DNA from 4 places in the Chryseobacterium sp. TQ-BC-N36 genome. Region 2 is predicted to be linked to each of the others. Evidence: riboswitches for the same ligand, from Rfam matches in the RefSeq annotation. Region 2 holds a riboswitch; each other region holds the start of a gene.
The links. Region 2 has a riboswitch for cobalamin ahead of AC3FI7_RS18295 (TonB-dependent receptor plug domain-containing protein). Riboswitches for the same ligand answer to the same signal wherever they lie in the genome.
Positions count from the first base shown of each region.

Region 1: linked by a shared signal. The riboswitch ahead of AC3FI7_RS22865 (T9SS type A sorting domain-containing protein) and the one ahead of AC3FI7_RS18295 (TonB-dependent receptor plug domain-containing protein) in region 2 are both predicted to bind cobalamin.
Region 3: linked by a shared signal. The riboswitch ahead of AC3FI7_RS10015 (acyl-CoA thioesterase) and the one ahead of AC3FI7_RS18295 (TonB-dependent receptor plug domain-containing protein) in region 2 are both predicted to bind cobalamin.
Region 4: linked by a shared signal. The riboswitch ahead of metE (5-methyltetrahydropteroyltriglutamate--homocysteine S-methyltransferase) and the one ahead of AC3FI7_RS18295 (TonB-dependent receptor plug domain-containing protein) in region 2 are both predicted to bind cobalamin.

Region 1 is NZ_CM178175.1:5,033,805-5,041,545, reverse strand. It holds gene tpiA (triose-phosphate isomerase) at 1-117, shown strand, start outside; gene AC3FI7_RS22870 (esterase-like activity of phytase family protein) at 195-1,463, opposite strand; cobalamin riboswitch at 1,687-1,877, shown strand; gene AC3FI7_RS22865 (T9SS type A sorting domain-containing protein) at 1,941-3,044, shown strand; gene clpP (ATP-dependent Clp endopeptidase proteolytic subunit ClpP) at 3,395-4,081, opposite strand; gene dnaG (DNA primase) at 4,192-6,174, opposite strand; gene AC3FI7_RS22850 (transglycosylase domain-containing protein) at 6,301-6,906, shown strand; gene tsaE (tRNA (adenosine(37)-N6)-threonylcarbamoyltransferase complex ATPase subunit type 1 TsaE) at 6,906-7,313, shown strand; gene AC3FI7_RS22840 (alanine dehydrogenase) at 7,382-7,741, shown strand, end outside.
Region 2 is NZ_CM178175.1:4,078,885-4,086,625, reverse strand. It holds gene AC3FI7_RS18305 (cell surface protein) at 1-597, opposite strand, end outside; gene AC3FI7_RS18300 (YncE family protein) at 612-1,745, opposite strand; gene AC3FI7_RS18295 (TonB-dependent receptor plug domain-containing protein) at 1,742-3,775, opposite strand; cobalamin riboswitch at 3,885-4,070, opposite strand; gene AC3FI7_RS18290 (transporter) at 4,162-5,109, opposite strand; gene AC3FI7_RS18285 (cytochrome-c peroxidase) at 5,122-6,171, opposite strand; gene AC3FI7_RS18280 (MbnP family protein) at 6,164-6,994, opposite strand; gene AC3FI7_RS18275 (hypothetical protein) at 7,197-7,565, opposite strand; gene AC3FI7_RS18270 (superoxide dismutase) at 7,570-7,741, opposite strand, start outside.
Region 3 is NZ_CM178175.1:2,241,170-2,248,910, reverse strand. It holds gene AC3FI7_RS10030 (XAC2610-related protein) at 1-35, shown strand, start outside; gene AC3FI7_RS10025 (HD domain-containing protein) at 37-627, shown strand; gene AC3FI7_RS10020 (hypothetical protein) at 676-2,049, opposite strand; gene AC3FI7_RS10015 (acyl-CoA thioesterase) at 2,214-2,597, opposite strand; cobalamin riboswitch at 2,714-2,893, opposite strand; gene AC3FI7_RS10010 (hypothetical protein) at 2,928-3,728, opposite strand; gene AC3FI7_RS10005 (ATP-binding cassette domain-containing protein) at 3,759-4,421, opposite strand; gene AC3FI7_RS10000 (T9SS type A sorting domain-containing protein) at 4,894-5,958, shown strand; gene AC3FI7_RS09995 (endonuclease MutS2) at 6,020-7,741, opposite strand, start outside.
Region 4 is NZ_CM178175.1:368,326-376,066, reverse strand. It holds gene AC3FI7_RS01600 (aldehyde dehydrogenase family protein) at 1-459, shown strand, start outside; gene AC3FI7_RS01595 (helix-turn-helix domain-containing protein) at 567-1,364, shown strand; gene AC3FI7_RS01590 (hypothetical protein) at 1,365-2,072, opposite strand; gene metE (5-methyltetrahydropteroyltriglutamate--homocysteine S-methyltransferase) at 2,240-4,543, opposite strand; cobalamin riboswitch at 4,714-4,899, opposite strand; gene AC3FI7_RS01580 (Lrp/AsnC family transcriptional regulator) at 5,093-5,554, shown strand; gene AC3FI7_RS01575 (hypothetical protein) at 5,630-6,172, opposite strand; gene AC3FI7_RS01570 (VOC family protein) at 6,257-6,631, opposite strand; gene AC3FI7_RS01565 (alpha/beta fold hydrolase) at 6,684-7,556, opposite strand.

The DNA of each region.
Region 1 (7,741 bases), 950 kb from region 2:
GTAAAACCTGACAATGCTAAAGAAATTTTCTCTCAGCCGGATATCGACGGAGGTCTTATCGGAGGAGCTGCTTTGAAATTAGAGGATTTCTCTAAGATTATTGAAGCTTTTAATTAATATAAAGGATTGATATATTATCCAATAAAAAGCGGCGGAATCAAAGATTCCGCCGCTTTTTCGTTAAAAAAATCTAATTATTGAATATCGACTACGTACATAGTTCCTTTGTCTACTTTACCGGTTTTAGGTAAAATTTTGGCTTTGGGATTTCCGTTTCCATCATCCACTACCCCAAAGTCATCATCGTTGAAAACTGCCAGCTTATTATTTCCCAGATAAACGATTCCTTCAAACTTATCATGTTCGTATCCCAGCTTTGCCACCAGATCTACCGCTAATGTTTTGGTAACGGCTTTGATTCCGGCATTTGTAATTTCATCCCATGAACATTGTTCCAAAGCTTTACCATTCACTTTCATTCCGTCCACGGCATTAATATCAGGTCCATTTACGTCGGTAGCATTGCTCAGATTGATTCTGTATACTTTTTTGATTCCTCCCTGAGAGCCGAAATTTCCATCTCTTTCGATCACCAGGAACTCGTTATTACTTAGTGCGGTAATATCACATACTGAATCAGAAGCTCCCCCCTCCTGCTTGTATAAAAACTGCTTGGTCTGCCCTGTTATAATATCGAAAGTTACGATTCTCGTTAAAGTAGTATTGGTTGCCAATGCTTTGCTGGGTACATGCATCATCGACTGTATGGTTCCTACCAGTGTTCTTCCATCCGGAGTAATACAAAGTCCTTCCATGCCTCTATTGGCTCTCCTTTTTGCTAAAACGGCAGGTAACTTTCTTGGTCCGGTATTTACACCTACCGGGCTTATTCTTTCCATCTCCACTCCGTCAGCACTATAATGCACGATATGAGGACCATATTCATCAGAAACCCAAAATGTACCATCTGCTGCTGCTACAATACTTTCACTGTCTAATCCATATTGATCTGTCCCTAAAACATTTCCGGAAGCATCATAGGCTATTTCTCCGGTACTTCCCATTCCTACAGGGTTTGGTAATCCTGTAATAAGCTGCCCGGATGGATTTTTAAGTTTAATATATTTGATTACCTCTACATTCCCGTCAGCATTAATTTTAAAATGCATAATGGTAGGCGTAAAATTAGGTGCAAGGAATTTTTTCCCGTTCTGGAAATCAGTATTAGGACCTCTGTCTGTAATGACATAAAACTCACCTTTTCTTGTAGGATGGGCGGCTGCTCCTGAACCAAATCCGCCATTGATAACATCTACTCCGTTTATCGTGGCCAGCTTTGTAAATGGAAATTCCTGAGGCAGCTTGGAATAATTAATATCCTGATTAACCATTGTGGTATCGTCATCACTTTTACATGAAGCCAATACAGCCAGTATACCCACAGAACATAGTAATTTTTTCATATGCTATTTTATGGCTGCGAAAATAGGATTTGATTGTAAACTGATCTTAAATGCAATGATAATTGTTTTTTAACAATTGAACAGACAGAATACATTGAAGATAAATAAGAAAAGAATCTATTTAAAATGAAAAACCAACAATCCAACCAAATTATTAATCAATTTGAAAATCATTTTTTTAAAGGAAAATAATTCACAAAACGGACTTATCAATTTATATGATATATTTGCAGCGTTTTAAGGCTGAACAATGTTCATTAATAGGGAATCAAGTGAGAATAATATTCAAATCTTGAGCTGTACCCGCAACTGTAAACTGTTTAAACTTACTGCACAAAAACCACTGGATCTGAAAATCCGGGAAGGAAGTTGTAAGATGTGAGCCAGGAGACCTGCCTTAAAACACTAGATTCAGAGAAAGAATTAGTTCTGCTCTGAAGATAAGTTTCGGGAATAAAACTTTAAATTAATTATATCATGAGAAAAATCTATCTTTTTTTCTTACTGCTTTGCATGCAGGTATTGTCGGCCCAATTCACAGAAAACGACATTAAATTTTGGGTAGGAACCGGTTCTAAAAAAGCATATTTCATTGCAGACTTTAATGATGACAGCACCCCAAATTCTTATGCTTGGGGATACCGTTTTGACGGAAATGGCTTAACCATGGAAGACATGATTACTGCTATTGCCGCTGCAGAACCTAAAATGGAAATTGAAATACCATCCGGATTTCTGTACAGTTTAAATTACAATCATCATACTCCCGGACTTGACGACTATTGGTCAACCTGGTCAGGAAACACTCCATCAACTATGGCATTCAATAATGGTGTGAACAATGATCTTTTAGTGGACGGAAGATGGTATGGAGCTTCTTATAGTTTTTCCCCTCCTACAATGCCTTCCCCACCAGTTGCAGCCTACAGTTCTGCTTGGTTTGTTCCCTCGCAGGTTACAAACTGGGTAGGAAGCGGAACTAATAAAAGTCTTGTCGTTATTGATTTCGGAACTGATAATGCCAACGGAAATGCCAATTCTTTTGTTTTTGGAATTAAATATAACGGAAGCATAACTGCTGAACAGGCGTTACAACTGATCCAGTCTCAAGCTTCCTATTTCAATTTTGCATCAGCGAATAATCAGATTACTAATTTAACATTGAATTCATTTACTGGAAATACTTCCGGATCAGACAGCTGGAAGTTATATAAAGGAAAAGATCTATCAAGCTGGCAAACAAAAGCCAATCTTTCTCAGATTCAACTGAGTAACAATGACTGGTTTGGATTAAGTTTCGGGCAAAGAAGACCATTTACCCCCACCGAGGCACAGCTGACTTTAGGAATTTCTTCTGTGACCAAGAAAAAATTCAATATTTATCCAAATCCGGCAAGTGATTTCATTCAGATTGAAACGGCTGAGAAACTGAAAGAAGTGAATATTTACTCTGTGACAGGACAAAAAATAATGACTTCTCAGATTACTAAGATTGATATTCATTCTTTAAACACGGGAGTTTATTTTGTGGAGATTAAAACAGCTGAAAATACGACAATACATAAGATTGTTAAGAAATAGAGAAAGCGCCATGAGGCGCTTTTTTTGTGAGGATATAGGTAAAATATACTGTTAAAACCACCCCGGCAAAAATTCTTTGAATTTTTGCCACCCCTCCAGCGGAGGGGAATCTTTACGTTTTCAGTTTGAATTTTAGTCAGGATTGTAATTTTTCTCTCGCAGCTAATTCTTGGATCATTATGACTGGATTCCCGCGGAATAACAAACTGCATGAATAAACCATCATTCAAATTGTGTCATTCCGTAGGAATATAAACATGTGATAAATAATTTAAAATGAGTGATTAAAATATAAATCCAACAAAAAACCGCACCAGATGGGTGCGGTTTTCTGATGATGTTACCATCAATTATTTTTTCTCTGTAGATCTTTGTAAAACTTCATCTACCATTCCATAGCCTTTAGCTTCTTCAGAAGTCATCCAATAGTCTCTGTCAGAAGATTTTTCCACCCACTCATAAGTTTGTCCTGAGTGATGAGCGATGATCTCATAAAGCTCCTGCTTCAATTTCAACATCTCTCTCAGGTTGATCTCCATGTCAGAAGCAACTCCCTGAGCTCCTCCTGAAGGTTGGTGAATCATTACTCTTGAATGCTTAAGCGCAGAACGTTTTCCTTTTTCTCCGGCAACCAGCAAGACAGCTCCCATAGAAGCAGCCATCCCTGTACAGATTGTTGCAACATCCGGCTTAATGATCTGCATTGTGTCATAAATACCTAAACCTGCATAAACACTCCCGCCAGGAGAGTTGATGTAGATCTGGATGTCCTTTGAAGGATCAGCACTTTCCAGAAATAAAAGCTGTGCCGTAACGATATTGGCTACCTGATCATCAATACCTGTTCCAAGGAAGATAATTCTGTCCATCATCAGACGGGAGAAAACGTCCATTTGAGCAACGTTTAATCTTCTTTCTTCCATGATGTACGGAGTAAGATTCGTTGGGCCATACATTCCCATATACTGATCGGTTACCAAACCGTTGTTTCCTAAATGTTTTACAGAGAAGTCTCTGAATTCTTTTTTAATGTCCATATTTCTATTATGTATTATTTTTAAATATTCTCGAAGTTTAAATTACAATATTTATTCCTAAAATTTTATAGGACTTTTTGTCACAGAATACCCAAAAATCTGACTTCGGTTTATCTCTTCCTATCTACATAAATCCCTTTGATCGGGGAATATTCGATGATATTGCTCAACCGGATGGAAGCCTGCTTCAGTAAAGTGATTTTTTTGATCAGCTCATAATACTTCACTTCATCTGTATTGCTGTACTGATCAAGCGCCTTAGCCGTTTCTTTGATCAGATAATCAATGTATCTGTATTTATGCAATAAAATATCTCCCTTAATCTGATCTGCCACTTTATCTCCATAATTGGGAGGGTAAATATTTCTGGAAGCCCAGTTTTCAAGCTCATCAAGCGGGATCAGAGCATCTACTACCTTCGTGGTAATCTCTTCATCCATAAAAGATACAAAAAAGTTTCCACTTCTCAGCTCATCTTTTTGAATTCCCTCTTTCACCTGATTGATAATAATCTCATTTTCTTTAACTAAAAACTGATACTGCTCCTCTTCAAAATGATGAAGAATTTCTTCAATTACCGTAATCTGGTATTCTTCATTCTGGTCATTTCTCCTTTTCAGGATAATGTCTCCGAACATCAGCATATGATCCACAAGCTTGTTTTCCATGAATAGCACATCGTACAGAAAGGGATCTTCTTTTTCCTGATCCAGAGGAACAATCTCCATCTTTGGAGCTGCTTTTTCCTTCTGCTGCTGAACATGGTGGGTCTGATTTTGGGTGATCTGTTTCTGAACACCTAATTCATTGAAAAGACTCTGCTCGGAAAGTCCGAATTTATTGGAAACCTCTTTCAGGTAAACCTCTCTTTTCAGAGCATTCTGAACAAAAGATACCGATTTTACAATATCCCTTATCGCCTCAGCCTTTTTGATAGGATCGTTTCCTATATCTTTTAACAGAATTTCTGCTTTAAAGTCGATGAAATCCATCGCTTCGTTTTCGATATACTTTTCAACGTATTCCTGCGGATGTTTTCTGGCAAATGAATCTGGGTCATCTCCGTCAGGGAAAAGCAAAACACGGATGTTCATTCCTTCCGTTAATAGCATATCAATACTTCGGAAACTCGCTTTGATCCCGGCGTTATCTCCATCAAAAAGAATCGTTACGTTTTCCGTAAGCCTCTTAATGAGTTTAATCTGTTCCGTTGTTAAGGACGTTCCGGAACTTGCCACCACATTTTCAATTCCGGACATATGAAGTGAAATCACATCCATATATCCTTCCACCAGGAGACAGGCATTTTTTCTTGATATGGCCTGCTTACTCTGATTTAATCCATAAAGAACATTGGATTTATGATAGATCTCGGTTTCCGGTGAATTGAGATATTTTGCAGTTTTGACATTATTCTTAAGAATCCTTGCTCCAAAACCCAGCACTCTACCTGAAAAACTGTGAATCGGGAAAATGACCCTTTCCCTAAAACGGTCTACCCCTGCAGGGGTATTTTCCGGGAAGATAGAAAGCCCTGATTTCTCAAGAATTTCTTTGGTATATCCTTTTTCCAGTGCGTAGGCGGTGAAAGCATTTTTTTTCTCGGGGGAATATCCGAGCTGGAATTTTTTAATGATATCATCTCTCAATTCCCTTTCTTTGAAATAAGAAAGACCTATGCTTCTGCCCTCCTGATCATCCCAAAGGATCTCCTGAAAATAAGTATTGGCAACCTCATGGATTTTATACAGCAGATCTTTTTCTGTCTGGGCATTTTTTGCTTCTTCAGAAATTTCACGCTGATCTTCCTCAATTTCAATTCCGTATTTTTTTGCAGCGTGGCGAAGTGCTTCAGGATAAGTAAAATTTTCAATTTCCATCAGGAAAGAGATGGCAGTCCCCCCTTTTCCTGTAGAGAAATCTTTCCAGATCTGCTTACTGGCAGAAACTACAAAACTGGGCGTTTTTTCATCGTGAAACGGACTGAGTCCTTTGTAGTTAGACCCTGCTCTTTTCAACTGCACATATTCACCCACAATCTCTTCAACGCGGATCGTGGAGAATATTTTATCAATGGTCTGTTTGGAAATCATGCTGTAAAATTAAGTATTTTTTATAGAAATTTTAGATACAAGAAGGTAGAGGTTAAATTTTTGATTATGCTAAGATTTTATTTATAAATCATATTCATTGATTATTTTTGAACAATGATTTATCTTATGAAGTATCTAAAAAAAATCTTGTTATTTATAATTATCATTGTATTTTTATTCGTCTTATATTTAGAATTAGGTGGAAGTTATATTTTAAATACAACTGATAAAAGATTAATTACATGGTCTGTTAGAAGCAGTAATAAACTACCAGAAAATTTCAATACCTTTTATAATACCGTTTATCCAAATTCTTTATTCCAAAATTCCTGGATTTTTCTTGGAAATGCTATCATAAATCCAAATTCTCAAAAAAAAGAATGTCCCTGTAATCAGATGGCCTCTAACATTTTTCCTAGATTAGAGTATCAAAATAAATCATCTTTCGATCAATTTCTTATAGCCAGATATATTGAACATTCTTACAGCCAGAAAGATTGCCTGAATTTTAATTTCCGTAATTTTGACTTTTTAGAAAATAGAAAAGGGATTGAAAATGTTTCAAAATCATTATTTAATAAAGAAATGAAAGACTTGAAACCAATAGAAATCGCTGAAATATTAGCTTTATACGAAAATCCAGTTAAAAACAACCGTTACAGAAATTCTGAAAGAGCAAAAAACAGAACTGAACATTTTTACAACTTATATTCTGAAAATTTAAAGAGATAATGAATTACACTATCAATAAAATCGAAGACTGGCAGGAAGTTGTTGACAGCATCATTCCTGAATTGAAACATCCTATTCTTTTATTAAAAGGAAATCTCGGAGCCGGAAAAACAACATTCACACAGTTTCTGCTCAAAAAAATGGGAAGCGGGGACGAAGTGAACTCCCCTACTTACTCTATTGTTAATGAATACAATACAGAAAAGGGAAAAGTGTATCATTTTGATCTTTACCGTCTGAAAAACATTGAAGAAGTCTATGATATTGGCATTGAAGAATACCTGGACAATTCTTTTTTATGCATCATCGAATGGCCGGAAGTGTATGAGGAAGAGCTTTACGGGCTCAACTATCACACAATGAGCATTGTGAATACGGGTGAAAACAGAGAAATTTCATTCGATTAAATATTATGTATCTTTGCTCATTAATTGAGTGTAAAAAAACAATCTGTAAGACATAATTTAATTTAAGGATGAGTACAAATATTTTTACTCCTTTCACAGAAGAAGAATTAATGCCGAAAGAGGAAAAATTGGAGGTTATAAAAAAAGGAAAACAGTTCAGTATTGGAATTCCTAAAGAAACCTGTCTCAACGAAAGGAGAACCTGCATCACTCCTGACGCCGTACAGGTGTTGGTAGAGCACGGCCATGAGATCATTATCGAATCAGGGGCCGGACAAGGTTCATTTTTTACAGATTTACAATACTCTGAATCCGGAGCAAGGATCACCAATGATCCTAAAGAAGCTTTCGGACAGGATCTTATCCTGAAGATCAATCCTCCTACAGAAGAGGAAATTGAGTATATGAAACCTAATACGTATCTGGTC
Region 2 (7,741 bases):
ACTGGCATCATTCCCAAAAAAAGCATTGCCAAGCACCTTAAAATCTCTTCCATTCAAATTGGGAATCGTATGATCAAAACCGAAAACTACATATCCGCCATATCCGCCCAGGCTGATCATGGTAGAATTACCTCCTACCAAAGATTCATTTGCTTTCTGAAGCATATTTGCTGCTGTATTTCCGGGTAAGTATTCCGGGATCTCATTCATAAACTGTCCTACAGCAGGACGAAATTCCAATACTTTGGCAATATATTTACTATATGGTATTTTTTCTTTGGTAACGATTATTTTAGAATGATAAACCTGCTCATTTCCTTTACTGTTAATCTTTAAAGTCAAAGGATAAGCATCTGCCTTCGGACTGATAAATTCGAGTTCTGAGTTTTGAGAAATAATAGAATCATTGATACTCCATGTAACCGATCCTGATGCGTGGGTCGGAATACTCAACACTTTAAAACGCTCTATGGAATAAGAATCATCAAGACCGTTAAATGTAAATTCGTCTTCATCATCGTGCTTACAGGCTACTACTCCTGTAAGGAAACATGATAAAAATCCGATTTTTAAATAAGTAAAGCTATTTCTGTTCATTTCTTAACATTTGGTTATTTATATAAAAAAGCAAAGTGGGCAGGGATATTTCCACCTTCCGTTTTCCATTTAAAATGTCCGTTTTTATCAAAACAGTACACAAATCCCATCGAAACATAATTTCTTGCGTCTGTCATATAGATATCTTCTGTGATAGGGTTTACTGCAATTCCGTAAGGCGTTTTAATGGCATCTTCATACTCTTTGTCAAAAATTCTGTTGGCGATTATTTCTTCTGTTTTCACGTCAATGATTCCGAATGATTTTTTATAGCTGTGGGTATTGTAATTGAATTCATTGCCATAGAAATAGAGTTTATCATTAACAATTGTCATTTCACTGACTGAGAGATGAAAGTTTTTCTTGACAGTTCCTGTTGCTGCATCCACTATATAAAGATTGGAAGGAACATTATAATAATCTCCTCTGGAGCTTACATACAGATCGCCATAATTGTCTTTTTTAATGTGATGAAGGTTAATGGCAACATTTATTTTTTTGAGTTCTGTAAAAGTGTTCAGATCGATTACGGAAACCGTATTGTCATAATCGGGAGCTTTGTATCCTCCGGAATTGGCTACAAATAATGTATTCCCTACAATTTCCAGTTCTTCGGGCTGGTATCCTACCACCACTTCGCGCTGGATGGAAAGAGAAGTAGTATCAATTTCCACCACTTTTCCTTTCGGTGCTTTCGGGTTAATCGCTACAGGGCCGGCATAGCTGCTGGCATAAGCTTTTCCATTTTTGAAGGCAAGATATCTGCAGTTCTGCAAGGGAATAGACGTAATACGTTTAGCCGTTTTGGCATCCAGAACTTCAATTTTGTTGGAAACATTCACAACAATATAGAGTTTGCTTCCGTAGATTTTAATATCGTTTCCTACATCTCCAAGCTCTTTTACCACATTGGGATTGATTTCTGCGTAGATATTTCTGTAATAGGTTCCTTTGGTATAATCAAAAAAATCCAGGGTACATTTATTACTTCCCATATTCCCTTCATTGAGCATATAAAACCCCTTTATTGCAGTATTTTCTGAAGGAAGTCCTTCTACCACTTCCTGGCGGACGATGATATCATCTGTACGGCATGAGGTAAGAAAAGCTAATACCAGAAATAAAAAGTAAAAGTTTATTTTTCTCATAAAGTGAAGTTTAGAATAAGTTTAAAGTTTCTTCCGGGCATAGGGTAATTGATAACAACATCATAGTATTGATTGAAAATATTATTCATCTCAAGGCTTACTTTAAATTGATGATTCGCCCAGTTGAATTTTTTCTGAACTGACAGATCGTGAGTATACCAGGGCTGCACATAATTGTACTGAATATTGTCCTGATTCACATCATATCTTTCTCCTACGTACATCGCACTGTAATTGAAGCTCCAGTCTTTGTAATCTGCCATAAGGCTGAAAGATCCGCTGTGCCATGGTGTATAAGGAATCTGATTGCGATAAAAGGTATCTTCCGGATCACTCATATCTCTTGCGCTTTGGTAAGTGTAGGAAAGTAAAGGTCTAAAGGTTACTTTTCCCAGCTGAAGTTCGGTCTGTACATTGACATCAGCTCCTATGATTTCCACCATTCCAAGGTTCATCATCAGCCATCGGAACATGCTTCCGTTAGGAGCGGCTACAATTTTATCCTGTACTTTGTTGTAGTAGCCGTCTGCTTTAGCATAAAAGGTTTTAAAGAAACGGTTGTTATAATTCTTCTGATAGGTAAATCCGAGGTCATACTGGTTGGTAAACTCCGGTTTCAGGTAAGTGTTTCCGATATTGGTATAATACAGATCATTAAAGGTTGGAAGCCTGAAAATTCTTTTATAGAATGCCCTTAGGGTAAGCTCAGGAATTTTTTCAGGCTGATAGCTCATAAAAACGGCAGGTGTCCACTCTCTGGCATCTCCCGGTCTTTTGTTTTTTCTTACTTCTTCAAACGTAAAAGTTCCTAAAAGACTTCCCAGGATTTTGAGCCTGTTCCACTGATACGTTGTCGCCAATGCTACCAATGTGGTGTAACGTGTAGGATAAGAGAAGTTATCCAGATTAGCATCGAGATTATTATACTGGAAATCTCCACTCAGACTGACATCCCAATTGGGTGTAATTGAATAGATATTCGATGAGGAAAGGTAAAGTTCTCTTTGGATATAGGTATTATCGGTATGAATAATAGACTGCGAACGAACTGTATCCATAAAATGGGTATAATCGTAAGCGAATTTTGCTTTCAGCTGTGTTTCAAATTTCGGGAACAGTTTTTTTCTCAGGTTGGCTTGCACAAAATAATTTTCATCGTAAAGTCTTGCCCCTCTTCCTCCAAAACGACCATTGACAATAGGAGCCGGCATCCCACGGTCCGAAATATAACCATATCCCCTGATATTCCAGCTTCCGTTATTTAAAGCTCCGTTGAAAGAGGTTTCAAAGCGTTTTGCTTTAATATCTGAATCCTGTCTCTTTGCAATAGTATCATACGCCTGCTGGCCGTCAGGATATTTCTTTGCATACCTAAATCTGTAAATCCCGTCACTCTGCATAAATTCTCCACTGAAACTGGCAGAAATCCTGTCTGAAATTTTCTGCTCCAACCGGAATGACGGATTAAAGAGATCAATGGAAGCACTTTTTGTCCTTATCACGAGATTGGTCTTTCTCGTTCCTTTAAATACAGGAGTTTTTGGCTGTAAATAGATGGATCCTGAGGATCCGAAATCTTTTGCTGGCTGAAAAATTTCACTTTTCTGTCCATTATATAATGATATTTCTTCCAGATCATCCAATGAATATCTTCCAAGATCCACCAGTCCGTTTTGCGCATTCCCCAATTGAATTCCATCATAGAAAACTCCCACATGCTGGCTTCCCATACTTCGGATATTAATGGTTTTCAAACCTCCTATCCCACCATAATCCTTGATCTGAACCCCTGAAAAATACCGGAGTGCATCAGCTACAGAATGACTGTTCAGTCTCTCAAGCACTTCCCCCTGCATGGTTTGTGCCGGAATGATTTCTTTAAAATTCTTTTTATAAAGATTGATTCCTTTAATGGTCTCTTCCTGAAGACTGTCTTTTTTCCTGGTTTGAGAAGACAAAAGTTGAGATGTGATCACCAATATTGTGAAAACAGCTTTATGAATTGCAGAAGTAGTTAGTTTTGCCGCCATTAGCTCATTTAGTATCATGAAGACGCTAATGGATATAAGAATACAACGACAAAGCACAGCTGTCACTGCACAGAATCATTGATGTCCTAAGCTTTATTCCACGAAAGCGTCAAACGATTATTGTCTGGCAGGTCTTCTGACTTACTCCATTTTTGAAATCCTTCCCATTAAAAAAACAGTGGATATATTTTTCAAAAACTTTGGTGTGGAGCTTACAGCAGCGGGTCTGTTCCGGATTTTCACCGGATTCCCTTTTAAGAGCTTTTTACGGCTCACCAAATTCCGGCAAAGATAAATAATTATTCCTAATACCCAACTAAAATCATGATTGATAAACAATTAAAGCTCCCGGAGGAGCTTTAACATGATTTTATTGAGGGTACACTTTAAATTCCAATATTCAGGAAAATACTGAATCTTGATTTTGCTTCAATATCTCCTCCTGCAAGATGGGTGTACATGGGAAGCATCATTTCACTTCCCAGACTCAGCTTTTTATAAGAAGCTTCAAATCCTAATTTCCCATACAAAGCACTTCCCGCAGTATTGGGCAATGCTTCGTCAAACTGTTTGTTCTGAGCATACACTTCTCCCTGAACTCCTGTTTTTACAGAAAAAATAGATTTTTCATTTCCTGCGACCTGATAAAAGCCCGTTGCAGCGTAGTTCCACTGATTTCCAAATCGGTAGTTTTTCTTATTCTCTGTTTTGACGGTATAATCCGTATTGACCAATACTGCCACTTTATTTTTCTGAAATTTATAATTCAAAGCGGCCTGATAATCCCAGCTTCCTGTTCCCAGCTGAAAACTTGGGTTAACTCCGGATGCTCCTTTTTCATCAAACTTTCCCAGAGGAATTTTCACGCCCAAGCCTCCGCTCAGATGATGGAAATTATCTTTAGAACTCATCAGCTGATAAATTCCCATCAGGTTCAGGTCTCCTATCCCATTTATTTTGATATCTCCCTGCATCGTTTTCTTCTCATGAAAATGGAAGGGCAGGCTTGCATAAACACTCAGTTTTTTCGTCACCGGAATCTTTCCCCAAAGCTGCAGGGTATTGAAATACTGATCCTGCGTAAGATCTTTTACAAATAAGTTTTCTTTGGCTTTGTAATGCTGGGCAAAGTATTTGATTCCAACAAACTGTGGATTCAGCAAAGATTCAAAGCCGGAAGATCCGTTTCCTGCCGCACAGCCACAGGCATCACAATCATCATCAAAATTGAATCTGCCAAAGGTTTCCGGGGCAATGTATGCACTGTCTCTAATGGTCTTCGCCTGATACTGACTCAACAGGATCAAACTTATGATTACTATAATCTTCTTCATGTTTTCTATAAATTATTCTGCAAATTTTGGATTGGATATAAAACTTTTATCCGATAGTGTTTTCAGGAATGCAATGATCGATTGTTTTTCCTGATTGTTCATCGCAATTCCTGTATGACCGTTCTGCTTCAGCTGCAGATCAAGATTCGGATTATCTTCCACCTGGTCCGAATAGAAATTAAGTACTGCCTCCAAGGTGTAAAATCTTCCGTCATGCATATAAGGTGCTGTATATTCTACATTTCTTAAGCTAGGAACCCGAAATTTCATCCAGTCTCCCTGGTTAAGAGTAACTCTGTAGCGTCCGGCATCTTTGAATTCCGTATTGTAATACATTCCTGTATTTCTGAAATTTTCATCAGTAAACAGTTCTCCACTATGACAGGAAGCACATTTCTGTCCAAACAAAGCCATTCCCTGAGATTCTGCCGAAGTCAGCTGCTCTTTTCCCTGTCTGAATCTGTCATATTTTGAATCTGCTGAGATCAGGGAAGCCATAAACTGTGACAATGCCTTTAGGATTCTTTCTCCGGTAATCGTTTCATCACCATAAGCTTCCCTGAACAGTTTTTTATACTTCTGGTCATCTTTTATTTTTGAAATAGCCTCCGGTATGGAACTGTCCATTTCATTGACATCTGTAATCGGGCTGATTGGCTGTTCATTCAGGTTGTGAATCACCCCGTCCCACATATATCTTTTCAAAAAAGCCATATTCTGAATGGGTGGCGCATTCCTTATTCCGATTCTGTCGTCCACACCATGGCTTACGGTATGGCCGTGATGGGTAAAGGCATTTTCCTGTATATGACAGAAACCGCATGAAATGGTATTATTTCTGGAAAGCCTGCCTTCATAGAATAATTTTCGTCCCAGTTCCACTCCGTTTTTTGTCACGGGATTCATTGATTGATCGAAAGTCATTTCCGGAAAATAAGACGGAAACCGGAGGTTATAGGCTTCATCCTTCTCAAGTGGCTGAATAACCTCATCAGAGCATGAAACGAAACTTAATACCAATACAAGCAGAACGAGTATCGTTTTGATAAAAAAATTAATCATTGTGAACATGGTCTACTTTAAACATCTTTGTAAGATTATTGGTAACATCTGCCAGATGCTGGTTGGACCCCATCAGCATATCATTGGATGTGGTAAGAGTAAGTGCTTTTTCTCCGCTCAGAAACTGGTTCAGGTCTGCCAGAATATGAACAGAAGGGCGGATTTGCCCTGTTACCCTGGCCGTTGTTGGAAGACTCAATGTGATTTCCCGATAAAGATCCGGTGTATTGTTGGCTGCAGTATTACCCATATTTCCAGTGTGGTTCATGAATTCCTGAGACGGAGCATCTGCGCCATATTTCCCTTCCAGCTTTACAAAAACATAGCCGGCAGCCCATGACCATGACATTCCTTTCTGCTTGGCCTTAGTCCAGAATTCAGCCTGTCCGTCCTGCCCTAATAAGTAGGCTTTCTGGCTGATTCCCAATCCGAATCTTATTTTTTTATAATTATTTTTCGGAACCCCATCCAGGTTAAGATAGATAATTCCTGCTACCGCATCTGCCTGATCAACGATAAAAGCACCTTTATCAGGGTTATTTTCATTGTATTTAAACTCGTTCCCGTTCTCGTCTATCAGTGCGATATTACTGATGACGTATTTCAAAGCAGAGAAATTATGTTTCTGACCATTAGAAGAAGTCTGAACCGTCTGATTCAGAACAATATCTCCAACATTATTGAACCCGTTTTCAAATTTGATCTGAAGCTTTCCGGGGGTGGTATCCTGTGGATTATCATCGTCTCTGCTGCTTTCGCAGGCTACAAAAGAGAATACAGTAAAGGCAATAAAGAATAGTGATAAAAATTGAGAAATTTTCATTGTTGATTTTTTAAGTTGAATTACAATTTTTGAATGCAAAAACATTCTTTTTTTGCCACAAAAGACACAAGAATTTTTCCACTTAAGTTTATTAAGTGATAAGCTTTATGTATAATAAGAACACTTAAGCTTTTAAAAATCTTTGATTCTTAATTGATGTAAGCTTTTGTGACTTTTGTGGTTGAATATTGATAGTTTTAACTTAAAAAAGCGGCGGTTTGAAAATGTGGGTAAGAAACAGAAAAGAATAAGCTCTTTCGTAGGTAAAACTGAAATTGAGAAACATCCTTTTTTCAGCAGTAATGATCTCTGTAATTTCGGGCAGAATATAGGTATCTAGAATTTTCTGTCCTGAGTTTTTGAGTTTCTGAAAGGGTGAAGATTCCGGATCACTGGTCTTGGCGAGTTCTTTACTCAGGTAACATTTTCCGTTACAGTGAATCTCCGGCCTGTTTTTATTGATACAGAGAACTTTTACAATATAATCATAATTTACAGCATACTCCATCAATGGCACCAAAGGTCTCAGTACCATATAAAAAGTAAAAAGTATGCTGTAAAATAATTTCATCAGATTATTTCTTGCTTAAAGCTTCGTCATATCTTCTGCTGATCTCCTTCCAGTTGGTAACATTCCAGATAGCACTAAGATAATCTGCTCTTTTATTCTGATATTTTAAATAATAAGCATGTTCCCAGACATCAATTCCGAAAATAGGAGTTCCCTTCTCTTCCACAACATCCATT
Region 3 (7,741 bases), 1.8 Mb from region 2:
ATCCGTCAGATCAATATAACAGAAATAAGAAGTAAGATGAAAATTCAGAAAGAAATTGATTTTATCCTGGCAGTAGATGCGCTTAAAAACGTGCAGAGAAGAAATTATAATGCAGACGACTCCCGAAGAGAGAATACCGCAGAGCATTCGTGGCAGATTATCATTCTGGCTCAGATTCTTTATCCATATGCCAAAAACCGTGCGGATATCGATTTATTAAGAGTGATAAGAATGCTTTCTATTCATGATCTTGTGGAGATAGAGGCCGGAGATACTTTTATTTTTGACGAAAAAGCAATGGTGGGGAAGTTTGAAAGAGAAAAAGCATCTGCCCAAAAGATCTTTGGAATACTGGATGAACCTTTACGAACAGAGTTTTTTAATTTATGGCTGGAGTTTGAAGATGAGAAAACTCCTGATGCTGTCTTTGCCTGCGGAATCGACAGAATCATGCCATTCATCCTGAATTCCCATACGACAGGAAAGAGCTGGACTGAAGCAGGAGTGACAGAGAGGCAGATCCGAAATATGCTTGAAAATGCAATCAGCAGAGCATCAGATGAAATGGGAGAGGCTTTTGAGTTTTTATTGAACAGGAATCTGGAAACGGAAAAAGTTTTGAAATAATTTAAAAAAATAAAGACCCTGTTCAATCATTGAACAGGGTCTTTATTTTTATGAGGATAGAAGTAAATAGTTATCAGGGTTTAATAAAATTCCGTTTTGAGAATAAAACCCTGCGATGCTGTTCCAGATATAAAATCTCAGTTCAAAATTCTTATAAGAAGTATCCAGTTTAAACTTTACTTCTTTTCCATCTTTAGACCAAACCGGATTTTTGACGATAAAAACTGTATTGTTTGTTTCTTTTCCATCCACATATTCGAACAGTCTCAGCTGAAGAGTAGCTGTCTTTTTCATAGGTTCTGTGAATTGTACCACCACATTGCTGAGGTCAACTTTCTTAAAATCTTTGTTGTTGGCATTAACTACGGAAGGCTGTGAAATTTTCTTTCCTGTTGTCTTCGTCCATTGTAATAATGGAGTGTACAGCTTGTCCAGGCTTTTATGCTTTTTGTAAAGCTGTATAACCTTTTCAGAAAATAAATTCTGAGCAATAAATCCACGTCTGATATTCACTTTATGATAGATTGCAGAAAGACTGTCCGTTTTTTCTTTTGGAAATTTTTCTCTGATAAATAAGTCGTAAACAGCCCATGTCATATACTCATTAAATGAATTGATACCCGGATATCCTGAGTTTTTATCCCAATTTGCCAGATTGAAGTTTGCTGCTATTTCCTTTGAGTACTTATCAGAAACAGGATTCACATAGCCATGGTCTATTTCCGAAAATACAGTGTGATTATCAAGAATCCTTCTTGCAAGATTATCTTTTAGATTTCCAAGGATAAGATCTTCTCCGATATTAGGAAAGTCAACAGTTAAGGAGCTGTTGATATCTCTATGGCAATTCTGCCCGCCTACCAAAGGAGAAATGGCGATAATGTACTTTTTACCTCCTTCATTGGCAGGTCTTTCTGCTATTTTATCCAAAAAAGCATAGGTATCATTGATGTAATAATACTCTTTGTAATTGGCAATTAAAGAATGGTAAAACTGCTGGTGATTTTTATAAAAAGCCCTGTAATTTGATTTCTTCACAAAATCATTGATCAGTTCCAGATTTTCATCCACTTCTTTGGGACCAAATGAATTGAATGGAAAATCTCTCGTAAGCAATCCATTTCCATCAAATGAAAAAGCATAAAAGTCAGTACGGAAGCCCAGAAATTTTTTCCAGTCTTTTCTTGAATAATTTACTTTTTTTAAGAGTGGGTGATCTTTTACAGGCTCAAAATAAGACATAATTTCATCATAATACGGAGAAACTTTCTGAACGTCATATGGATCTGTTTTACCGTATTCTGTGAGTGCTAAAATGATATTTCCCAATTCGTAACTTTCCGGGAGTTCAATTTTTACGTCTCTTTGTGCTGCTAATGATACTGAAAGGACGAGTGTAATGATTAAAATAATTTTTTTCATGTAATATCAGTTCTTCTATAGTTTTGGGAAATAGTAAGAATAATTTCCCGAGGGCTAAAATTAAAGAAAAACGTAATGAATTCCAATCATTGTTTAATGAAGATATATTATATTGCTTCGGGGAAAGTTTCGGGCGGCCAGAGGCCGCCCGAAACTTTTAGTATTTATAGTATCTGGATTGGTTTCTTGAATTCATCAATCGCTACAAAAGTAAAATCACCTACTATGGCTTTTTCTCTTTCGTAGGAATACATCTGCTCAGTGTAAATTTCAACGTTTACTTTCATACTGGTTTTTCCTACATAGGAAACTTTCCCGATCAGTTCCACAATAGTTCCGGCAGGAATAGGTTTTTTGAAATCGATCTTGTCACTGCTTACCGTTACTACTCTTTTTCTGGCAAAACGGGTTGCGGTGATAAAAGCGACTTCGTCCATCAACTGCATGGCCGTACCACCAAAAAGGGTGTCGTAATGATTGGTTGTGTTAGGGAAAACCGCTTTAAAGATTCTGGTTTCGGATGCTTCAATTCTTTCTTCTGTAGTCATATATCATTATTAATTAAAGCGATATGAAATGATATTAAAACAACAGAATAATCACAGGAATTTGGAGAATTCCTGAAACAATTCATCAGATCAATACAACTTCAGACCGCGAAAGTTACATGTTTAAGAAAAAGGCAGGTCTCCTGACTTGTAACATCATTTATCTCCTTCCCATGCCTCGCACAGTGGATCTTTGATAAAGACTTCAGTTACTTACAGTTGCGCGACAGTCCGTGATTTTCACACGGTTCCCTTTTAATCTGCAGTGATGCAGAACCAATTTCTGTGATGAATAAGCGTAAAACTTTTTCGGATGCAAAAATAATGAATTTATTCCGGATTATGATAAATAATCTGGCTGATTACTCTTCCTTTCTTGATGGTCCACAATGTTGTGTATCTGTTTTCTCCTGAGCCGTTGATCATATACAGGAAAATATTATCGTTATCAAGGGAAGTTACTCCAACGTTCTCAAAATCCATGGTAGGCTGGAACATGTTTTTGATGGCTTCTCTTACAAAAACAGAACCTCTTCCGGGCTGTTGTACCCTGATTGATTTGATTTCAGTCATTCCTTCAGGAAGGTCATTTCCAATTCCCCAGGGCTTTACTTTATCAATGGTAAGAAGTTTCCCATCAGCGTCTTTTTCCTTTTTACGGTATCCTGCATTGGAAGGATAGATATCAATCACCACTTTGCTTCTTTGGGAAGTTGGAATTTTAGGATCAGAATTATCGGTGAAAATAAGTGATCTTCCGTTTTTGGATTTGGAGGGAGTATAGGCAGGAAGCTGATCAATATAAGCAATACGTTCTTTATTCACCATTCCTTCTTTATCAAGCGTTTCATAACGTACAAACGGTTTGTCATCATCCTGCTTTTCAGGATATTTGATCCAGATCCATTCTGTTTCTCCGGGAGCAGGCTTTACATAAACAAATACATCACCTTTACGCATACGGATCTTGTCCACAATTTTTCTGTAATTGTCTTTATGAACCCGTACATTGGCATATCCTTCCTCAGCTTTTACCACTCCGAAAGGAACTTTGTTCTGTCCTTTTACAAAAGCTAAAGAAAAAATACTGAAAGCGGATAAATAGAATGCTTTGTTTATGAAAGTCATCATGAAAATTTTTTGATTCTTCAAATATATAAATTAAATGCTTTTCGGAATATAATTATAACGCTGCAGTTCGCTTAAATCTTTTATTTGTTTCAGGTGACCCTCAGAAAGCAGATATATAAGACCGGAAATATCCATAACATCTTTAAAATTATGATCAGAAATGATAAAGCCTTTATATGCTGATTCCTGATGAATGTTTTTCTTTAGTTCTTCAGTAACCTTGGGAGAAAGACTATGGAATGGCTCGTCCAGTAAAATAAAGTCAGCTTCAGAATAAATGATCATCAGCGTTTCAATAATTCTCTGTTCGCCTTTGGAAAGGTTTTTAGGTTTTTCATGAAGGAAAGGCTGTACAAATTCTGAAGTAAAAAGCAGCTCAGTATTCCTTTGATTACAAAAAAGAGGAATCAGATTTTTTATTTTTATATATTTTGGTAAAAAAAGATCCTGTGGTAAATAGGAAATTCTGTTTTTTCTATTAGGTATGGTTCTCAAAATTTTGTTGTCACATCTTATAAACTGAGTATCACCATGCTCAATTCCGGAGATGATTTTTAACAGTGTTGACTTTCCGCTTCCATTTCTGCCAAGAAGGCCTATGACTTGCCCTGTTTCGCATCCTATATAAATATCCTGCAGAATTTTTCTTTCATTAAAAGATTTTGTAATACTATCAACATGAAGCTTACTCATAAGAACAATATTATAATTTTTACAAAGAGTCCCAATACGATCGTTCCTGCCCAAAGAAAAGGCCTTGAAAATCCTAAATTGGCATAAAAGTAATATTCGCTTTTAAACCTTAACTCATAAATAAAGTAATGAAGAACCGGTAAAATTAAAAGAAAGCTTAATCCAAATGTTTCCAACCGGTAGGGGAGCAAAAAAGAAATAAGTAATGAAAACAGCAAGGCAGGAATAAGGATTTTTTTATAAAAAATCCAAAGAATAGTAAAGTTTCTGACCATGTTCAATATATTTAGAATGGCTGTCTGATATTTTATAGCTGAATTTCAAATGTATTAAAAAGAAAATAATAATGGGGTAATATATTATTATTATTATTATTATTATTACATAACTTAAAAAGATTGGTATTCTGAATATTCATTAAATTTATTTAAAATTTTGGCTAAATTTGGTGTTAATATTTTAAGCTATAATCATGATCAAAAAACTAGTTCTATTATTTCTTTTGTCAATTATTTCGTTTTATCAATGTAATGTATTGAAGGGTAAAGAAAATACAAGTTCATTATTGTTACCACCAGCAAGTGTTACGGTTACGGATATAACCCCTACGAGTGCTACTGTTTCCTGGACTCCTCAAATTGGTACAGGAAGTACAGTATCTTATAATAAGGTTGGTCTTCCGGGATCAGGTGGTACAAATTACACTACAAGCAACAGTATAACTATTACTAATTTGACACAATGTACCACTTATGAAGTAAAAGTAAGTTATGTGCAGGCTGGAGGAGGATATTCAGCTCCCGTTATATTTACAACTCCTATGTGGTATTGTATGGAAAATTCTACAGCAACAATTACTCCTTATTTATATGCATCTAATATTACACTAAATGCTACAGATTTGCCTTCAATGACAAGTAGTTCAACAGGGACAAAGGCTTATGCTGATTATCGCTCTGATCCTACTCGTAAGGTAAAATTGGTTCGTGGAAGTACTAATAACGCAATTTCTGTAACTAAAGCCGGACCTGCTACTCAAAATCCAACTACTATAGGAATTTGGATTGATTACAATGGTGATAGAGCATTCGATTCTACTGAAAGAATCTTATACTCAAGTAATAGTACTGATATGAATCCTACAGCAACTTTTAATGTACCTCTACAGGCCGGACAGGTGGATTGTAAAGTTGCTATGAGAGTCATATCTAATACGACACCTTATTTTTCAAATTGTGGACCTACAGCAGAAATACAGGATTATGAAGTTGAATTTATTGATCCTGTAAGTTTGAATGTTAATGAACGTGAGATGATAAATCGTGAAATAAATATTTATCCAAATCCTGTTGGTGATATTTTAAATATTTCAGGAGTTTCAGAATCGACGGATTATGAAATTTATAATGCTGCAGGACAGAAATCAGGAGAAGGGAAAATTTATAATTATAAAATAGATGTACATCATTTATCAAAAGGAGTTTATTTTATTCATCTGAAAGACAAAGCAGCGAGATTAAAATTCATTAAGAAATAAATAAAAGAGAGAGCCCTGAAAAGGGCTCTCTTAGTATTAGCATATTTAATCCTTGGATTAATTAAATTCTCTCAAGTTCATCCGCATCAATCGTGGTCTTGAAAGTTCCATAATTGACGATCACTTTGTTGCGTGAAATTTTTTCAATGGTTCCTACACTGGTGCTTCCCGTAATACGGACACGCTGTCCGACTTTCATCCATGCAGCACGGTCAGTTTTACGTTTTTCTTCCAGTCTTTCATTCGTTTCAGCAATTTTTTCAATCACTTCCTCTTTTTTCAGCTGCTGGGTGATTTTTCTCTTAACAACCTGCAGACGTTTGGACTCATCCTTATCCGTGCCTAATTTTCTGAATTTCTCCTGTTCAAGAAGTTTGACAAAATCTTTTACAACATCTTTTCTGGACTTACCTTTGGTATAGCTGTCGATGAATGCTTCAATTTTATTTCCGAACTGAAGTTTGCGGTGTTCCTCTTCGTATAGTTTCTGAAAATTGAAAAGCTTCTGCTGAAGCTGGTCATTCAGTTTCTGGAGGTTATCACGCTTATCTTCTACGGATTCTTTTCTTTCTGCAAGATCGGATTTCAGTTTTTCGACCTCAAATTTTTCCTGCTGCAGTTTTACAATCGTTTTGTCAAGATTAACAATATCATGTTCTACCTTTTTCTTGGCAGAATGGATGATAAACCTTGGAATTTTATTCTTTTCTGCAACTTCAAAGGTAAATGAACTTCCTGCCTGTCCTACTTCCAGCTTATACATGGGTTCCAATGTTTCTTCATTAAAGAGCATTGCTGCGTTCTGGGCATTCGGAAGCTGCTCTATCACCAGTTTAATATTGGTATAGTGTGTCGTGATGATGGCAAAACTTTTTTTATCATAGAAAAATTCCATGAAGCTTTCTGCCAGGGCACCTCCCAGCTCAGGATCAGAACCGGTACCGAATTCATCAATAAGCAGAAGCGTATTGGCATCTGCTTCTCGGATGATTCCCGACATTTTCTTCAACCTTGAAGAATAAGTCGATAAGTGGTTTTCAATGGACTGGTTATCTCCAATATCAGTCATGATCTTCTCAAAGAAAAACATTTCAGATTTTGGATGAACAGGAACCAGGATGCCACTCTGAATCATCAGCTGTAATAATCCTACCGTTTTCAGGGTAATTGATTTTCCTCCGGCATTGGGACCGGAAATACAGATGATTCTGTTGTGCTCAGTTAAGGTAAGCGTCTGTGGATGAATCGTTTTATTCTCTATTTTGTTTCTTAACCATAACAGAGGATGATAGGCATCTCTTAATCTCAGTGTTTTATGATGATTGATTTTCGGAAGAACTCCGTTGATCAGTTCACCAAATTTCGCCTTCGCCCTGGTAAGGTCAAGATCAAAAATATAAACCTGATATCTCCATAGCTGAGGTTGAAATTCTGCCAATTCTGCGGTAAGTTTACGTAGAACTTTATCGATTTCTTTTTTCTCTTCCTCTTCATTTTCACGAAGTTTGAAGTAATGCTTTACAACACTGTCCGGCTGAATATAAGTAATGGAACCTGTTTTGGATATTCCTAATGTTCTTCCGGCAACTCTTTTTTTGAATCCTGATTTTACAGCCAGAACCCTCTGGTCATCAATAATCGTTTCCCGGATATCATCCAGAAAGTCACTCTGTCCATAGGTGGTAAGTGCACGGTTGAAATTTTCCTGGATCGCTTTTTTAGCATGCTGGATTTCAGTTCTTATCCCTTTCAGAGCCGGGGAAGCTTCATTTTTTACCTCACC
Region 4 (7,741 bases), 1.6 Mb from region 2:
ATGGTGAGTACCAGACAATTTGAAAGAGTACAAAGCTATATCCGTCTGGGGCAGGAAGAAGGAGCTACTCTGCTTGCAGGTGGTGAAGGTAAACCACAAGGTCTTGAAGAAGGTAATTTTGTAAAGGCTACCATTTTCACCAATGTACGCAACGATATGCGTATTGCTCAGGAGGAAATCTTTGGTCCTGTACTATCTATCATTCCTTATGCAAATGAAGAGGAAGCAATTGCTATAGCCAACGACACGGCTTATGGCCTGGCAGCTTACATCAGCTCGTCTGATCAGGAACATGCGGAACGTATCGCTGCCCGCATTGATGCCGGAAGAATCTGTATCAACGGATTTTCACATGATCCTTACGCTCCTTTCGGAGGTTTCAAACAAAGCGGAATCGGCCGTGAATATGGGGTGTTCGGATTGGAAGCCTATCTGGAGCCAAAGGCTATCCTTATGTAACATTATATCATCACAGCACAATATTCTCAGGAACATTCTGCTGTGATGATCCTTAAAAGTTTTGTAAGTTTGAAAAAGAATCGATCAAAAAAATAACTGCCTGACCTATGAGTGAAAATACAATTCCTTTTCCCATCAATTACTCCTGCCACTTTACAGAATTCAGGGAGGGAGAACAATTTGCACAGATCCATAGCCTGGGGCTTGTTCTTTCCGGAGAAATGGAACTGAATGATGGTATCACAAAAACGATATTTAAGGAAGGGGAACTCTATTCTGCGAGGAAAAACCGCTTGTTGAAGTTTGCCAAATATCCTCCTAAAGATGGAGAAATAAGAACAGTAACGATTTATTTTGATGAAGACACCTTAAGGGATTTCAGCCGTGAATATGGATATCAGGCTGAGAAGAAAGAAAATGTACCTGCCTATATAAAACCTGATCAAAAGGCATTAACTTCTTTTATGTACTCACTGCTTGCCTATGAGGAACTTCCTTCTTCCACAGAGCTTCTGCGTCTCAAACAAAAAGAAGCCCTGCTTCTGATGCTGAATGATGATCCGGGTCTTAAGGATATTTTGTTTGATTTCTCGGAACCTCATAAAATTGATATTGAATCTTTTATGAATAGGAATTTTCATTTCAATGTCAATGTGGAGCGATTTGCCTATTTAACGGGAAGAAGCCTGTCTGCTTTTAAAAGGGATTTTCAAAAAATATTTGGTCTTCCACCCAGACAATGGCTGCAGCTCCGAAGATTAAAGGAAGCTCATTTTCTGCTTACCCAAAAAGGGAGATCTGTCTCTGATATCTACCTGGATCTGGGATTTGAAAATTTATCCCATTTCTCTTTTGCCTTTAAAAAACAATTTGGATATCCTCCAAGCTCATTACAGGTTAAATAATTAGACCTCATCCAAAAAAAAGTACCTGAAAGCCAGAATTACCATAATGACTACAGCTATGGTCACAATCTTCACTTTCATATCACTTTTAAGGTTTTGCGGAGCGTAACGCAGTGTTTTTTCATCAAGATAAAAATCTTTGTACACTTCCGGGTCAATTTTCAGATCGGGACGAAATGCCTGTATACCCTTCAGAAAATGTCCGATAAGATCATATCGGTTTTTAAGTGGAATCACATCCAGGCTGACCAGTTTCTTTTTAGATTTCTGGTTTTCATCCTTTTCATGAACATAGAGGTTTTTTCTAAAATCACTGTATTTTCCGGAAGCCCGGGATTCAGAAAATATATCCTTTGTATAGGGATTATCACTTTTTACCAGATCATAATATTTGATTGCTGACAATACTTTATCGTTCCTGTTAAGAAACAGAATTCCCTGATGATTGATGAGCAGACCGCTGATTTTCTCATCCTTATTTCTGATCATTTCATAGGCCAGCCAACCCGCCAGTGATCCTGCAATACAAAAAAGGAGAAGGAATATCATAGCAGCCTCATCTGTAGAGGGAGATGAAACAGCATCAATAAAGAAACCCAATAAAATAACAGCGATGACTGCAAAAAGAGTAACAATGCTCCATCTCCATCTGGCTATATATTCGGGACTATAGGTTTCTGATCTCATTTCAGGAAATGATTCTTTCATGATTTTAAAATATGTAGTTTGTTGGTTATAGGTTTTTCGTCAGCAAAAATAAGATATAAAAACAAATACAGTATTACATTTTATCCATGTTTTATCCTTTACAATAACAGATCGTGCTATGAAAATCATAACACGATCTGAATTGAATCTAATTATTGTAAGTTTTTTTAAAGTGCATATTCTACAGAGGCTTCTTTAGCTGCTGCCACCATTGCAATCAGAGCTTTTTCGGTTTCTTCCCAATGCCTTGTTTTAAGCCCACAGTCCGGATTTACCCAAAGCTGATCAGCAGGAATTACATTTTGAGCTTTTCTGAGCAGTCCGATCATTTCTTCTTTTGACGGAACTCTTGGTGAATGGATATCGTATACTCCGGGGCCTATTTCATTGGGATATTTGAAGTCTGCAAAGGCATTCAGCAGCTCCATCTGGGAACGGGAACATTCTATTGTAATCACGTCTGCATCCATATCAGCGATATTTTCAATAATGTCATTAAACTCAGAATAACACATATGGGTATGAATTTGGGTAGCATCTTCCACTCCACTTGCTGAAATTCTGAAGGCTTCCACTGCCCATTTCAGGTAGCTCTGCCAGTCAGTTTTTCTTAGCGGAAGACCTTCTCTTATTGCAGGCTCATCAATCTGAATAATTCTGATTCCGGCCTTTTCCAGATCTGCTACTTCATCACGAATCGCCAATGCAATCTGCTTACATGTTTCTGAACGGGGCTGGTCATCACGTACAAAAGACCATTGTAAAATCGTAACAGGTCCTGTAAGCATTCCTTTTACCCACTTTTCAGTCTGGGATTGTGCATATTGGGACCAATATACCGTCATTGGAGCCGGTCGGGAAACATCACCGAAGATCACAGGAGGCTTTACACAGCGGCTTCCATAACTTTGTACCCAACCGTTTTTAGTAAATACAAATCCTTCCAGCTGTTCTCCGAAATATTCCACCATGTCATTACGCTCAAATTCTCCATGAACCAACACATCAATTCCGATATCTTCCTGCCAGCGGATTGTTCTCTGTGTTTCTTCTTTCAGTAACGTGTCATACTGCTCTGCTGTCAGTTCTCCTTTTTTAAATTTCGCTCTCCAGCTTCTTACCTCTGCCGTCTGCGGGAATGATCCGATAGTAGTTGTCGGGAATAAAGGAAGCTGTAATACTTTCTGCTGCTGTTCTTTACGGATCCTGAAGGTATTGATTCTTTGGGCATCCTTTTCTGTTACAGTGTCTGCTCTTTTCTTCACCTGCTCATTATGAATAAGAGAAGAAGTTCTTCTGCTCTCAATTGCTTTTTTATTGTCTTTCAATGCTTCAAGAATTTCTTTACTTTCTGTACCTGATACCAGTTCTTTAAGCGTGACAATTTCTTTCACTTTCTGTTTAGCAAAAGCCAGCCAGTTCTTAATTTCAGGATTTAGGCCGGTCTCAAAATCAAGATCGCAAGGAGAATGAAGCAATGAACATGATGGAGCAATCAAAATCCTTTCAGATCCTAATTTTTCAACAGCTTTTCCGATGAAAGACAGTGACTTTTCATAATCATTTTTCCAGATATTTCTTCCATCAACCACTCCTAATGAAAGACTTAAATTTTCAGGAATACTATTCAGAATACCCTCCAGCTGTTCAGGATTTCTGACAAGATCAATATGCAGTACATTTACCGGAAGTGAAACAGCCAATGAGGCATTATCTCTCAATCCCTCAAAATAAGTGGCAATAATAAATTTCAGCTTTGGAAAACGTTTTCTTAATTCAGCATAAACAAAATGATAGGTTTCTTTTGCTTTTTCTGTCAGGTCCAGTGCTAAAAAAGGTTCATCAAACTGAATCCACTCCGCACCCTGATCCTGTAACCTGGCCAAAATCTCTGTATAGACCGGTAGAAGATTTCCGGCCAGATCAAGCTTATCAAATCCATCTTCTTTTTCTTTTCCCAGTAACAGATAAGAAACAAGACCGATAATGACTGGTTTTGCAATAATTCCAGACTGTTTTGCTCCCGCAAATTCATTGAAAATTTTATCTGAGCTCAGTTTAAACTGCTGGTTTTTATAAAATTCAGGAACGATGTAATGATAATTGGTATCGAACCATTTGGTCATTTCCATCGCTGTAATATCCAGTCCTTCTTTCTGGTATCCTCTTGCCATCGCAAAGTAAAGATCCAGCTCAGAATTATTCTTTTTAAGTATTACTTCATGATAACGTGCCGGGATTGCTCCTACAACAAGACTCATATCCAATACCTGATCGTAATATGAAAAATCATTACACGGGATAAGATCTACTCCTGCCTCTTTCTGAATATTCCAGTTTTGGTTACAGATATTTCTTCCTGTATTCAGAAGTTCTTCCAGAAGAATTTTGCCTGACCAATATTGCTCGCAGGCTTTTTTGAGTTCTCTCTTGCTACCAATACGCGGATAGCCCAGAATGTGAGTTTGCATTTTTTAAACTTTTATATTAAACTTGATGTAAAGTCTTTTTAAATGCTTCAGAATGCATTAACGAATAGAAATTTCAGGAAAGTGACATAGCAGAATACAGCTTCTCCCAGGAGAGCATGTATTATCTGATATATCATCTGTATGACCTAAAAGCTTCAGACCGCGAAAGCATTGTCAATTCAGTAAAGGCAGGTCTCCTGACTTGTAACAGCTTCTGTCATCCTTCCCGTTTTTGGCAGTGGATATGCTAGGACAGAAACCTTTGGCATGTTACTTACAGTTGCGCGACAGCTCGTGATTCTCACACGATTCCCTATTAATCTACCTTAAGTAAAACCTTTCCTGTTTGATGAAGTATCTATAAAGAACGTACTTTTACTTCTGACACCATCATCAGTAAAAGTCTTTAATTTTGTGTAAAATTAACAATACAGAATAAAAATACAATCAAATAAATAAAATTAAGCAAATAAAACTTCAAAAATCACATATAAAAGCATATAATTCTGTACATTTGAATGTTTTTATAATTTAAAAGAATAATATTCTGTGGAACAACTCGATGACAAGGATTTACAGCTGCTCAGGCTGCTCCAGAAAAATGCCAAACTGACCGTCAAAGAACTTGCAAAAGAAATCAGTCTCTCTACTTCACCGGTTTTTGAAAGAGTAAAAAGGCTGGAACAGGAAGGTTTTATTAAAAGGTATGCAGCAGTTCTGGATGCTGAAAAACTGAACCGTGGCTTCACGGTTTTCTGTCAGATCAAGCTGAAAATCCATGACAGATCTGTTGGCTATGATTTTGTAAAAGAAATTCTGGAAATTGAAGAAGTAGCCGAATGCTACAATATTTCAGGAGATTTTGATTTCCTTCTGAAAGTACAGGTAAGGGATATGAAGCATTACCAGGATTTTGTCTTTAATAAACTTGGATCTGTAGATTCTATAGGAAGCACACACAGTACATTTGTCATGGCTGAGGTGAAAAACAACCATGGGCTGACGATATAATCTTCTCTAAAGTTCACCTTAAAATGAAAATCCATCAAATAATGACGGATTTTGTAATATTTTTTACGGTTCAGGTTAATTTGCTGCCGGATTTATAACTTCTGTTGTTAAGCTTAATGATTTTAACAGGTTTTTACTGTCAAAATGCAACGTTGCATAATGTTTCCCTTTTTTAAAAATCAGTTTTGATCCTCCCGGAAATTCACTGCCGGCTCCCATTTTCTGTGTCTTCGCACCATATTTACTGAACTTGGTTTTACAGTCCTGCAAAGTACTTTTGTTCATGATAAGACCGAAAGGCAGCCCTTCTACTACCAGAGGTTTGTTATCTGAAGTGGCAAAAAACATTTCATTAACAGTATTATCCTTTCCCAGGCTGCTATACATTTCCAATCCTGTTTTCATAGGCCATTTTACATATTTTTCTTCATTCGCATCTTCATAAAAAACAGGCTTTATATTCAGTGCTCTTGAGATTTTATCAGCAGTCTGTGGAAAAATAAATTCTAAGTTTCTGTCTAACAATGAGTTTAAAGCTGCCGTTTTCTGAGAAAATACACTTATACTCAATACCAGAAAAAACACTGTTATAATAAAAGGGAAAGACTTCATCTTCATAGGTTATTTAAAATTTTAATGATTTGATCGCTAAAGGTATTAAAATTATGCTAATCTACTCTATGATATTTTCTATAAAAGCGCTCAAATTTCATGACGTAGCTGCACATTAAATACGGTACCAGCCGGATCAGTTATCCAGTGCATATTTTCCGGCAGTTCTTCAATTTCGTCACAGGTTTCCACACCATTCGACTGCAAGTATTGCGTAGCAGCTTCTACATCGGCAACCGTAAGCTGCAGCCAGGTTTCGGAATGAGTATAATTGTCCACACAGTCTAACCAGATGATATTGTTTCCGAATTTCACTTCATGGGTTCTGGAAACAGTGGGGTTATCTATCGGCTTTTCCTCAACATTCAGCTTTAAAATATCTCTATAAAAGCGAACTGTCTTTTCATATTTATTTTTGGGAATTTTTATGGCAATATTAATTCCGGCTTCAAATTTTATATTCATAGGATAGGTTTTTACTGTTGTAAATTAATTTCAATAGGCTACTTGTATCAGACTATTTCAAAAAGCTGTTCAAATAGTTCAGAATCGTAGCAGTCTGCATCATCAGACTGACGTGGCTTTGTCCCGGAACAACCGCCAGCTTAGATTTCGGCATAGGCCCCATGTCTGCAGAAACTCCGCCACCCAATAATTGATAAGTTTTTGACAGCTCAGTTTTATCCAGTCCATCATTATCACCTGCAATGATTAAAACAGGCACCGGAATTTTAGAAATATGATCGTCTCCAAGGTCGAAAGGCTTCCCGGCAGAAGCCATCATCTGTTCCAGAAATTCTGTCCACTTTGTTTTATCGGGTGCTACAGCATTATAGGCGGTATGCATGGGACTGTTTGTAAAGAATTCCGGTTTCATCCCTTCAAATGCTTTATTTACTTCCGGCAGCCAGCCGCTGCTTTTATACGTTGACGAAATGATCACCAGCTTGTTAAGCCTTTCGGGACTCTGTATAGCCAACTGATAAGCTACCTCACCTCCAAAGCTATATCCTGCAACATCTGCCTTATCAATTTTCAGATAGTCCATTACTTTTGTAACATCACTGGCTAACATGGCATGTGATAATTTTCGCTCGGAAAACGGAGTATGTCCGTGCCCCTGTAATTCAACAGCGATTACTTTTCTGTTTTTTGAAAGTTCCGGAATCAGTTCGCCCCAGTTGGTATCAATTGTCATAAAAGCACCATGTAATAACACGACAGGCTTTCCTTTTCCATAGACTTCGTAATACACTTTGATTCCATTAACCGGCGCATAGCCGCTTTCAGAAGGTTTTAATTTCTGTCCATACATATGGGATGCAGTAACGATAAGGGTTACCATCAATAATGATTTCACCAGCGCGGAGAGTTTGAATGTAGTTTTCATAATCGTATTGGTATTGGGTCAATTAAACTTTTAGTCAAAAGTAGCAAGTGGTGATGATATACTACTTGCCACAAGACAAGATTTTTGGTAAATACATCAGGCCTTTATGATTTTTTTAGCAAGGCACATGTGCTCCAAAATTTATATAAATTCATAAAATTTAAGCCCAATACCATACGAGCATT